DNA from 3 places in the Pectobacterium parvum genome. Region 3 is predicted to be linked to each of the others. Evidence: predicted binding sites of a transcription regulator. Region 3 holds the regulator's gene; each other region holds the start of a gene.

Region 1 (3,287 bases), 1.9 Mb from region 3:
TCCTCTGGCCAGGGCGTAAATTCAATACTCATAGTCCATCCACACCTGAGTTAAGCCCAAACGCATTCAGCATCGTGTTTAATTTGGCGGCGGTTTCAGCCCATTCATCCTCGGGGACAGACGCCTCAACAATGCCCGCGCCGGCAAACAGGCGGACTTTGTTGTGTTTGATGGTGCCGCAGCGAATCGCTATCGCCCATTCACCATCGCCGTTGGCATCACACCAGCCGACGATGCCGCTGAATACGCCACGATCGTGCGGTTCCAGTTCAGCGATCAACTGGCGCGCTTCCTGCGTGGGGAAGCCACACAGTGCGGGGGTCGGATGGAGCTGGCAGGCGACCTGAAGCGCCGTCATTTCTGGGTTCGCCAGTTCACCGCGGATAGCGGTAGACAGGTGCCACATGGAGGCGGTGTGCATCAGCGAAGGGACCGATGGAATCGTTAACGACGCGCACAGCGGCATCAGGCGTTGGCGGATGTCGTCCACCACCAGCCTATGCTCATGCTTGTCTTTACCCGATTTCAGCAGGCGCTGACTGTTCAGGTAATCCAGATGTTCATCGTTCATTCGTCGCGCCGATCCCGCTAGCGGATTAGAGACAATGACGTTCCCCTGCTTACGCAGCAGCAGTTCCGGGCTAGCACCTAGCAAGACCGAACCATCCGGCAGCGGCAGTGAGAAGTGATAGCCACCCGCGTTCTGCACCATCAGGTTATTGAGGATCGTTTGCGCCTTAACGGGGCTCGCTAGCTCAATGTCTAGAATGCGTGACAGCACCGCTTTGCTCAGTTCACCACGGCGGAAACGCTCAACGGCCTCTGCCACGATGGACTTGAACTGACATTCGTCCGGGACGCTGTTTAACGTTAACGCGGTTGGGCCCGCAGCCGTGTGCTTACGGGCACGGCTAACGAGTTCAGACTTCGTCGTAACGGTATAACTATCAGGGATATAGAGACAAGACGGTTGCGTGGTATCAAAGGGAATCGCCCCCACAACAATAGGCAGCGACTGCCCTGCCTGGCGCGCTCGCTGGAATGCCTGCGCGATTGCAGGGCTAAGCCTGTCATCGTGCGAGCCTGGAACACAAACAGGGGAAGAAATACGTTCAAATAAGCCAGAAGTAGAAAGGCTTCGGTGTTCCGATGCATATAAAAAAGCGGTTTGTTCCGAATAGGTTAGCCCGCTAGATGCTTCAGTTTCTGTAATCAGTGTATCCACAAGACAGCTCCTGCGCTCGCAAATTAAATACCAATGATTATTAAAATCATTATCATTTATATTAAGCGCAGTTAAATTACACTGAAGTAACGTGTTCGGTCAATCCTTCCACAGAATGGTAATTCACGCCCAGTAATTAGGGGTTAAATTGATGTTAATCAATTTTTTTGTGTATGTTTCAGAACGGATAATAGTTAGCAACAGGAATGTATTGATTATAAAACCCACATCACAAATGATAATGAAAATACTTATCATTTGTTGTCATGGAAATTAAGCTACGCTAGACTGCGCAAATATTTTACTAACTGTGTCTAAATGTGAGCCTGTCATGGATGAAAGCATGTACCGCCCGCACACCCGATCTGTTGTGCACCTGGCGTTGCTAATTAACATGCTTTCCCTCGGTAGCCTGATGATGGTGATGCCGTTAGGCCCCGATTTCATCAGCGCGCTGTCGATGGATGCCAAGAACATCGGCTACATTAGCGGCGGCGCAACGTTTGCCTCTGCCATTGTCGGTTTCCTCGCCGCTCCCTATCTGGACAGATTTAACCGTAAACATGCCCTGATCGTCCTGCTAACGCTACGCTTTGGCCTGACGGCTGCCTGCATGTTTGCCACCAGTCAAACCCATCTTCTACTGCTGTTTATTCTGGCGGGCTGCGTGGCCGGGCCGGCATCCGGTGTCTTGATGGCGGCGGTTGTCGATATTGTGCCGGCCAACGAGCGCGGAAAGCAGTTGGCCTATGTCGGCATGAGCTTTTCGCTCGCGGCGATTGTCATCATGCCGCTGTCGCTGGAGTTGGCGCACCGTATTAACTGGCAGGCACCGTTTTATACTTTCGGCCTTGGCGGCCTGCTGCTGGTGTTGTTGGTGCTGTGGCGCTTTCCGTCAATGCCGCCGACGCACCGGGCTCAGCAAGGTTCTTCGCCCACGACAGCACCCGCTTCGGTATTACATGAACTGCTAGCATCCCCGCTTTTCCTGTTGGGGCTGACGATCATGTCGCTGCAAATGTTCGGTCATTTCCTGCTGATCCCGCATTTTTCGAACTACTTTCAGTTCAATCTGGCTTTCCCACGAGATGATATTTCCCTGCTCTATCTCTGCGGTGGACTGGCAAGCATGGTGACCATGCAGCTGTGCGGCAATCTGTTAGATCGGGGATATGCCAGCCGGACGATTGTCGTCACGACGCTGCTGCTGGCCGTTGTGATTCTCTGCGGTTTCGTTTTGCCTTTTTCACTTTCCCTGTATCTGGTGTTCACCCTGTTCATGGCGCTTAGCGCAGCCCGCTCCAGCAGCACGCTGGCGATTACTGCGGGTATTCCGCTACCGCATCAGCGCGCCGCGTTTATGTCCTATCAGGGAACTGCGGCCAACGTAGCGTCAGGGCTTGCCAGCGTCGCGTCTGCCGCTTATCTGAGCACCTCTGCCGAGGGAAAAATTGACGGCTTCTCACAGCTCGCTATCGCCAGCGCCGTATTCGCACTGGCCGCCATGCTGCTGACCCTGCGCCTGATTCCGCAGTTGGCTGAACGCAGCCGAAAGATGGCCGCACGCCAGCCTGCACAGATTACACCCTAAATAATTCGAGTTTCAGGCAGGCGGCAAGAGAAGGAATCCCGATGAGCTTACTCAGGTAAGTGATTCGGGTGAGTGAACGCAGCCAACGCACATGCAACTTGAAGTATGACGGGTATACAGGGCAATAAACCGATCGGCAGCGAATGGGTCGGCGATATACGCAATACAACGCGCTATTTACGGGGATATTTTTCCACTCTTTGATGGGGTCTTTGACATGCAGCTAAAACCGGAAAGTCGTTTTTCATATCATCATTTTCCACACAGCAAGGTGTATCACGCCCTGCTGATGACCGGATTACTGGCACTGCCTGCACTTGTACAGGCAGAAAACGCGGCAGATGAAAAAATCGTCGTGACAGCAACACAGACGAAACACACCACACTAAGCGCCCCCGCTAGCGTTTCTGTCATCACCCGCGCCGAGCTGGAAAAGATGTCGGTGAATAACGTTACCGACGCGGTAAAAAA
Region 2 (3,287 bases), 990 kb from region 3:
ATTGAAGTGAATAGTTAACGTACTGCTCGTTGGATTATAGTTAATGTTATGGGTCTGAGATGGTTTAACTGGAGGAATTATAGTCGCATAATGAAACGCAGTCGGAACGAAGTGGGGCGCTGGCGGATGTTGCGCCAGGTTCAACGTAGAAGATGTCGCTGGTTGGAGGCTCAATCACGTATGTATCGCCATATTCGCTCTGCCCGTTATCTGCAGCAAAAGCATAAGCGTCGGGTATTACTTTATGCGGTAACTTATGACTGGTAAGTCAGTTAGGAAATTAGCGACTCAAGGTATGGTCGCTAATTTTCAATCTTATATATTTCATCTGTCTTTTTTACTGGAGTGAACATATCAAAAACAGGTAATTATACAATTTAAATTACAGCCAATCGGGTAAACCCATTTTTGGGTTTACCCGATTGGCATGACTCATTACTTAGATCACATCACAACTCAGGTAATATCAACCTGCGGTTTCTTTGCCCTTTTATCAGCCCGTTTTTCGGCTGCCGTTTTCAGGGGCTTCTTCTTACTGTTCTTTTTGCTATCCAGACCTTTACTCATATCTTGCCTCGCGTGATAAAAGGGTAGGTTGCCACTCCATTAACCTCCTGTGCGGGCCGCTATGTAAGCAGAAAATTGTTTTTGCTGTATAAGAGTGTAACCCGTGGAAAGCGATGTTTTCCACGGCAAAGCAGCCTTAGGATGGGAACGAGGGGAATCGCTATTTAGACTTGGGTTCGTAGGGTAAACGAGAAAATTGCAGTGAACGCTGGCGGTAAAACATCACGCGTTCGCGAAAGTAGTTACGCAAGTGCTCAGGTTGCTCTCTCTCAACGACCTCTGGAATGACCGGCATATTGTAACGTTCTTTGAAGGCAACGCCTGAGGCCGCCAAATCTACGTTAACTTTATCCATCTCTTCTTTGGACAATTCTGCCAGATTGTATCACATACCGTTTTCTCCTGCCTACTTACCACAAATTGATGTGTGCCACGGTAAAGTAGCGACAGGAAAATGGCAAGTGTTCACCTGAGCATGTGTATGTTTATTATTCTCATTATGAAATGGGAATCATTTTTAATACAGTGGTGCCATAAATGATATCGCTCGTGGTTGTTATTTTTGATAATAAAAACGATTCGCAATAATATATTTAAACCAAGGGTTAAATGATAATAAATATCAATCAATTTGTATTCAAATTATTGATTTTTATGTATTTTATTTTGACCTTTCATCAATGTTAATAAAGTGTTTTTTATTTTGTTTTTTCAGGCATAATGCCCTGAATAATTTGACCTGCCGGGAAAATAGGGAGTTAGTATGTTAAAAAAAGAAATGATTCAGAAGCTGAATGAGCAACTTAATCTGGAATTTTATTCCGCGAATTTGTATCTGCAAATGAGCGCATGGTGCGGTGACAAAGGTTTTGAAGGCGCATCCAGTTTCCTGAAAACGCATTCTCAGGAAGAAATGCAGCACATGCAGCGTCTGTTTGACTATCTGGACGACACCGGAAGCCTGCCTGTATTAGGCGCGATTGCTGCACCGCCGATTGATTTTGATTCACTGGCTGATGTTTTCAAGCTGACCTATGAACACGAACAGCTAATTACAGCAAAAATTAATGAGCTGGCACATGAGGCGATGGCGCTGCAGGATTACTCCACATTTAACTTCCTGCAATGGTACGTTGCTGAGCAGCACGAAGAAGAGAAACTGTTCCGTTCTATTCTGGACAAACTGGCGTTAGTCAAAGCCAGCGAAGGCGGCCTGTTCTTCATCGATCAGGATCTGAAAAAAATGTCTATGGCGGCACCGTCAGCCTAACGACAAGCGACACTTCTGTCGACCAATGATGATTTGAATGACGCGGGATAACATTCTCCTTATCCCGCCATTTTTCCCCGCCGAACGCCCCTTCTACCTGACCCAAGCTAGCGATGTTATTCCTGAATTCCGCACTCGACTTCACCTCCCTCTGTCGCTATGATCGTCTCAGTAGCGATATACAACATTCTGTTTTATAAGGTTTGAGGCTGTCTTTCTCTGATTCGGATAAGACCGCCAAACTCACACACATCCTTGCCTGAATACGCGATGTCGGGAATATCATGATGAAGAAATTTTTGCTATCTATCGTGCTTGCCTCACTTTCTGTGAATGCTTTTGCTGCCGCTAAACTGGCAAATGTCAGTCGGTTTGAATACGGCGATCGCTGGGCTTTCACGCGTGAAGAAGTTCAACTGATTTGCCGCCCTGGCAATGCGCTGTATGCCTTACATACCGGGACGCTGATGCAATATCCACTAAATGATATTGCCATTGCGCAAATGAAATCTGGGCAGGTGAGTGCGCAGCCGATAGACGCGATCCGGCTGGATGACCCTAAGCATCCCGGACAGAAGAAAAGCCTTCAGCCCTTTATCGAACGTGCGGAGCAGCTGTGTCAGCCAGATGCTAAACCATGAAGTGATTGATTTAATTATCAATGTTAAATAATTATTTCTTTGTGGTTAAGGTAAAGTGTGAAACATGTTCCATTTGTGATGATTGCGAATAGGTTAAGGCTGGAAAACGCAGGGGAGTTGGCTAAGCTTAACTCTACAGGGCTAGTACAGCTTGTATAAATGCCAACTTTTAGCGCACGGCTCTCCCAAGAGCCATTTCCTTAGACTGAATACAGGAATCGTATTCAGTCTTTTTTTATGCATTTGATTTTTAAGTGTTTATTTTTTGTTTTCACGAAAATACACGAAAACATTTGAGCAGGGTAAAGTCAGTTACGTTGGCGGCAACAGCAAGAGTACGGTACTGTTCATCGGCCTGCTGAAGCACCTGAAATCCACTTATCGACGGGCAAAAACCGTCACGCTTATAGTGGATAACTACATCATCCACAAGAGCCGTGAAACACAGCGCTGGCTGAAAGGTAACCCGAATTCAGCGTAATTTATCAGCCGGTCTACTCGCCGTGGGTGAACCACGTTGAGCGTCTATGGCAGGCGCTTCACGACACGATAACCCGCAACCATCAGTGCCGTTCGATGTGGCAGTTACTGAGAAAGGTTCACCATTTTATGAAAACTGTCAGTCCATTCTTGGGAGGTAAACATGGGTTGGCAAAAGTGGAGCGGTATTAGGCGCAGCTATTTAGGCATACAGGTTTGAAAACTATAGCCTGGACATTCCTAATGAACCACAAATAGACATTAGCATTGAGCCTCTACATCAATTGGTGCGCATAATGTGCTACACGTTATGTTGAAAAGGCCGCTGC
Region 3 (3,287 bases):
AAATACATTCATAAAAAATGAAACGCCGTTACAAATAAATAACCATAACGCTATTAAGGGAATGTGTACTGAGTCTCAGACAATAACATAATCCCTATTCATTATGGGGAATTTAGCATCAAGCAGAGATACGTTTCGTTTTCTTACTTACCTCGCATTTCACACACTCTTGATTTACGCATCCTTACCGATACGAGTTTCTCCCGATGTGAGTGTCTGTTATTATTAACAGATAAGTGGGTGAAATATTACACCATACCATTAGGAATCAAGAGGTTATTCAATTCATGGCACTCATCGGAATATTCTTTGGCAGTGATACTGGCAACACAGAAAACATCGCCAAAACGATTCAACAGCAGTTAGGCACCAACGTCGCTGATGTTCATGACATCGCCAAAAGCAGCAAAGAAGACCTCGAAGGTTTCGATATTCTGCTGCTCGGTATTCCAACCTGGTATTACGGTGAAGCGCAGTGCGATTGGGATGACTTCTTCCCGTCGCTGGAAGAAGTGGATTTCACAGGAAAATTGGTTGCCCTGTTTGGCTGCGGCGACCAGGAAGACTATGCAGAATACTTCTGTGATGCCATGGGCACCATCCGTGACATTATTGAGCCGCGCGGCGCGACGATTGTCGGTCACTGGCCAACAGAGGGCTATTACTTTGAAGCCTCTAAAGGACTCGCCGACGACAATCACTTCATCGGCTTGGCTATCGATGAAGACCGTCAGCCTGAACTGACCAGCGAACGCGTAACAACGTGGGTGAAACAGATCAGTGATGAGCTGAACCTGAAAGAACTGGTTGGTTAAGCCATTTTGGCTCTGATAATCCCTATCAGAGCCAAAACAGCATTGATAGGTAAAACCTTTCATAATAATTGATACATTTTTTTAACTTCTATCAGTAAACCTGTACAATAATCCCATCGGCTTTGTATGTGCATCATCATTTCCTCATTCATCAACAACGAATTGCGTTGTATACCAATAGTGTGAATGGGGACAATATTGTTAACATTCGCTTGTTTTCATTTTGTATGCGCGGTTCTATAATTGAGACGCTTTTGCATTTTTTGAGCCGACCGATGTCATAGGCTAGGCAGCCTCCATTGATAAGTAAGCAACAGGATTAAACCCGCATGACTGACAACAATACCGCATTAAAGAAGGCCGGCCTGAAAGTCACTCTTCCAAGACTGAAAATACTGGAAGTGTTACAGGACCCTGTCTGCCATCACGTCAGTGCGGAAGATTTATATAAGAAACTGATTGATATGGGCGAAGAGATTGGTCTTGCTACCGTCTATCGCGTACTCAACCAGTTTGATGATGCGGGTATCGTAACCCGTCATAACTTCGAAGGTGGCAAATCCGTCTTTGAATTGACGCAGCAGCATCATCACGATCACTTAATTTGCCTCGACTGTGGCAAAGTCATTGAATTCCGCGATGAATATATCGAAGCACGTCAGCGCGAGATCGCAGAAAGACACGGCATCAAACTGTCCAACCACAGTCTGTATCTCTTTGGGCATTGCAGTGAAGGGGATTGCCGAGAGGATGAAACCCTGCACGATTCCACACGATAAATCGACCGCATGAAAAAATAAAACCGCCTAGGCGGTTTTATTTTTGTCTTCTTACTGGTGGCCTTAGCCTACCCAGGTATCGCGTAGTCCAACCGTACGGTTAAACACCAGATGTTCTGCACTGGAGTAAACACGGTCAGCACAGAAATAACCTTCGCGCTCAAACTGATACGCTTTCTCTACTTCTACCTGCGCCAGGCTCGCTTCCACAAAACCTTGCGTAATTTTCAGTGAATCTGGATTAATCGTCGACAGGAAGTCTTCTGCCGCACCCGGATTAGCCACACTGAACAGGCGATCGTACAAGCGGAATTCAGCTGGTACCGCGTGTGCCGCAGAAACCCAGTGGATAACGCCTTTCACTTTACGGCCGTCAGCCGGATCTTTGCTCAGCGTTTCCGCATCATAGCTACAGTAAATCGTAGTGATAACGCCCTGCTCGTCTTTCTCAATGCGCTCTGCTTTGATCACATAAGCATTACGCAGGCGCACTTCTTTACCCAGCACCAGACGCTTGTACTGTTTGTTGGCTTCTTCACGGAAGTCAGCACGATCGATGTAAACTTCGCGACTGAATGCGACCTGACGTGAACCCATTTCTGGCTTGTTCGGATGGTTTGGCATCGCGACAAACTCTTCGTGCTCGGCTGACAGATTCTCGATCACGACTTTGACCGGATCCAGCACCGCCATGGCACGTGGAGCGTTCTCATTCAGATCGTCACGGATGCAAGACTCAAGCGCGGCCATTTCCACGTTGTTGTCCTGCTTCGTTACGCCGATGCGCACACAGAATTCACGGATAGAGGCTGAGCTATAACCACGACGACGCAGACCAGAGATGGTCGGCATACGCGGATCGTCCCATCCTTCAACGACGTTTTCCACCACCAACTGATTCAGCTTACGCTTGGACATAATCGCGTATTCGAGATTCAGACGGGAGAACTCGTACTGACGCGGATGGCAAGGAATGGTGATGTTATCCAGCACCCAGTCATACAGACGGCGGTTATCCTGGAATTCCAGCGTACACAGCGAATGTGTGATCCCTTCCAGCGCATCGGAAATGCAGTGGGTGAAGTCATACATCGGGTAGATGCACCACTTGTTGCCCGTCTGGTGATGATCAGCAAATTTAATGCGATACAACACCGGATCGCGCATCACGATAAAGGACGATGCCATATCGATTTTTGCACGCAGACAGGCTGTACCTTCCGCAAATCCACCGTTACGCATTTTTTCAAACAGCGACAGGTTTTCCTGCACGGTACGATCGCGGTATGGGCTGTTTTTGCCCGGTGCCGTCAGCGTACCGCGGTATTCGCGAATCTGCTCAGGCGTCAGTTCATCAACGTAAGCCAGCCCTTTACCGATCAGCTCAACCGCATAAGCGTGCAGTTGAGCGAAATAATCAGAAGAATAGCGAACGTCGCCGCTCCATGAAAACCCCAGCCACTCGACGTCACGTTTGATCGACTCAACGTATTCGATGTCTTCTTTTACCGGATTAGTATCGTCAAAACGCAGGTTGCATTGCCCCTGATAGTCACGCGCGATACCAAAATTCAGGCAAATAGACTTTGCATGCCCAATATGCAGATAGCCGTTCGGCTCTGGCGGGAAACGCGTCTGAATATGATCATGCTTACCGGACGCCAGATCTTCATCGATAATCTGACGGATAAAG

The links. Region 3 encodes Fur, which represses iron uptake genes when iron is present. Its sites were predicted from a motif close to ATAATAATGAGAACNACTATCAA; they were not measured.
Region 1: the regulator Fur is predicted to act here: its motif matches at 1,461-1,483, upstream of LOZ86_RS19035 (isochorismate synthase).
Region 2: the regulator Fur is predicted to act here: its motif matches at 1,130-1,152, upstream of ftnA (non-heme ferritin).

Annotation. Positions count from the first base shown of each region.
Region 1 is NZ_CP087392.1:4,237,649-4,240,935, forward strand. It holds gene LOZ86_RS19030 ((2,3-dihydroxybenzoyl)adenylate synthase) at 1-32, opposite strand, end outside; gene LOZ86_RS19035 (isochorismate synthase) at 29-1,225, opposite strand; gene LOZ86_RS19040 (MFS transporter) at 1,569-2,816, shown strand; gene LOZ86_RS19045 (TonB-dependent receptor domain-containing protein) at 3,034-3,287, shown strand, end outside.
Region 2 is NZ_CP087392.1:2,466,372-2,469,658, reverse strand. It holds gene LOZ86_RS11225 (YciY family protein) at 91-267, shown strand; gene LOZ86_RS11220 (DNA polymerase III subunit theta) at 728-922, opposite strand; gene ftnA (non-heme ferritin) at 1,331-1,837, shown strand; gene LOZ86_RS11210 (YebY family protein) at 2,122-2,478, shown strand; partial or broken gene LOZ86_RS11205 (transposase) at 2,780-3,150, shown strand.
Region 3 is NZ_CP087392.1:1,473,384-1,476,670, reverse strand. It holds gene fldA (flavodoxin FldA) at 288-815, shown strand; gene fur (ferric iron uptake transcriptional regulator) at 1,145-1,594, shown strand; gene glnS (glutamine--tRNA ligase) at 1,658-3,287, opposite strand, start outside.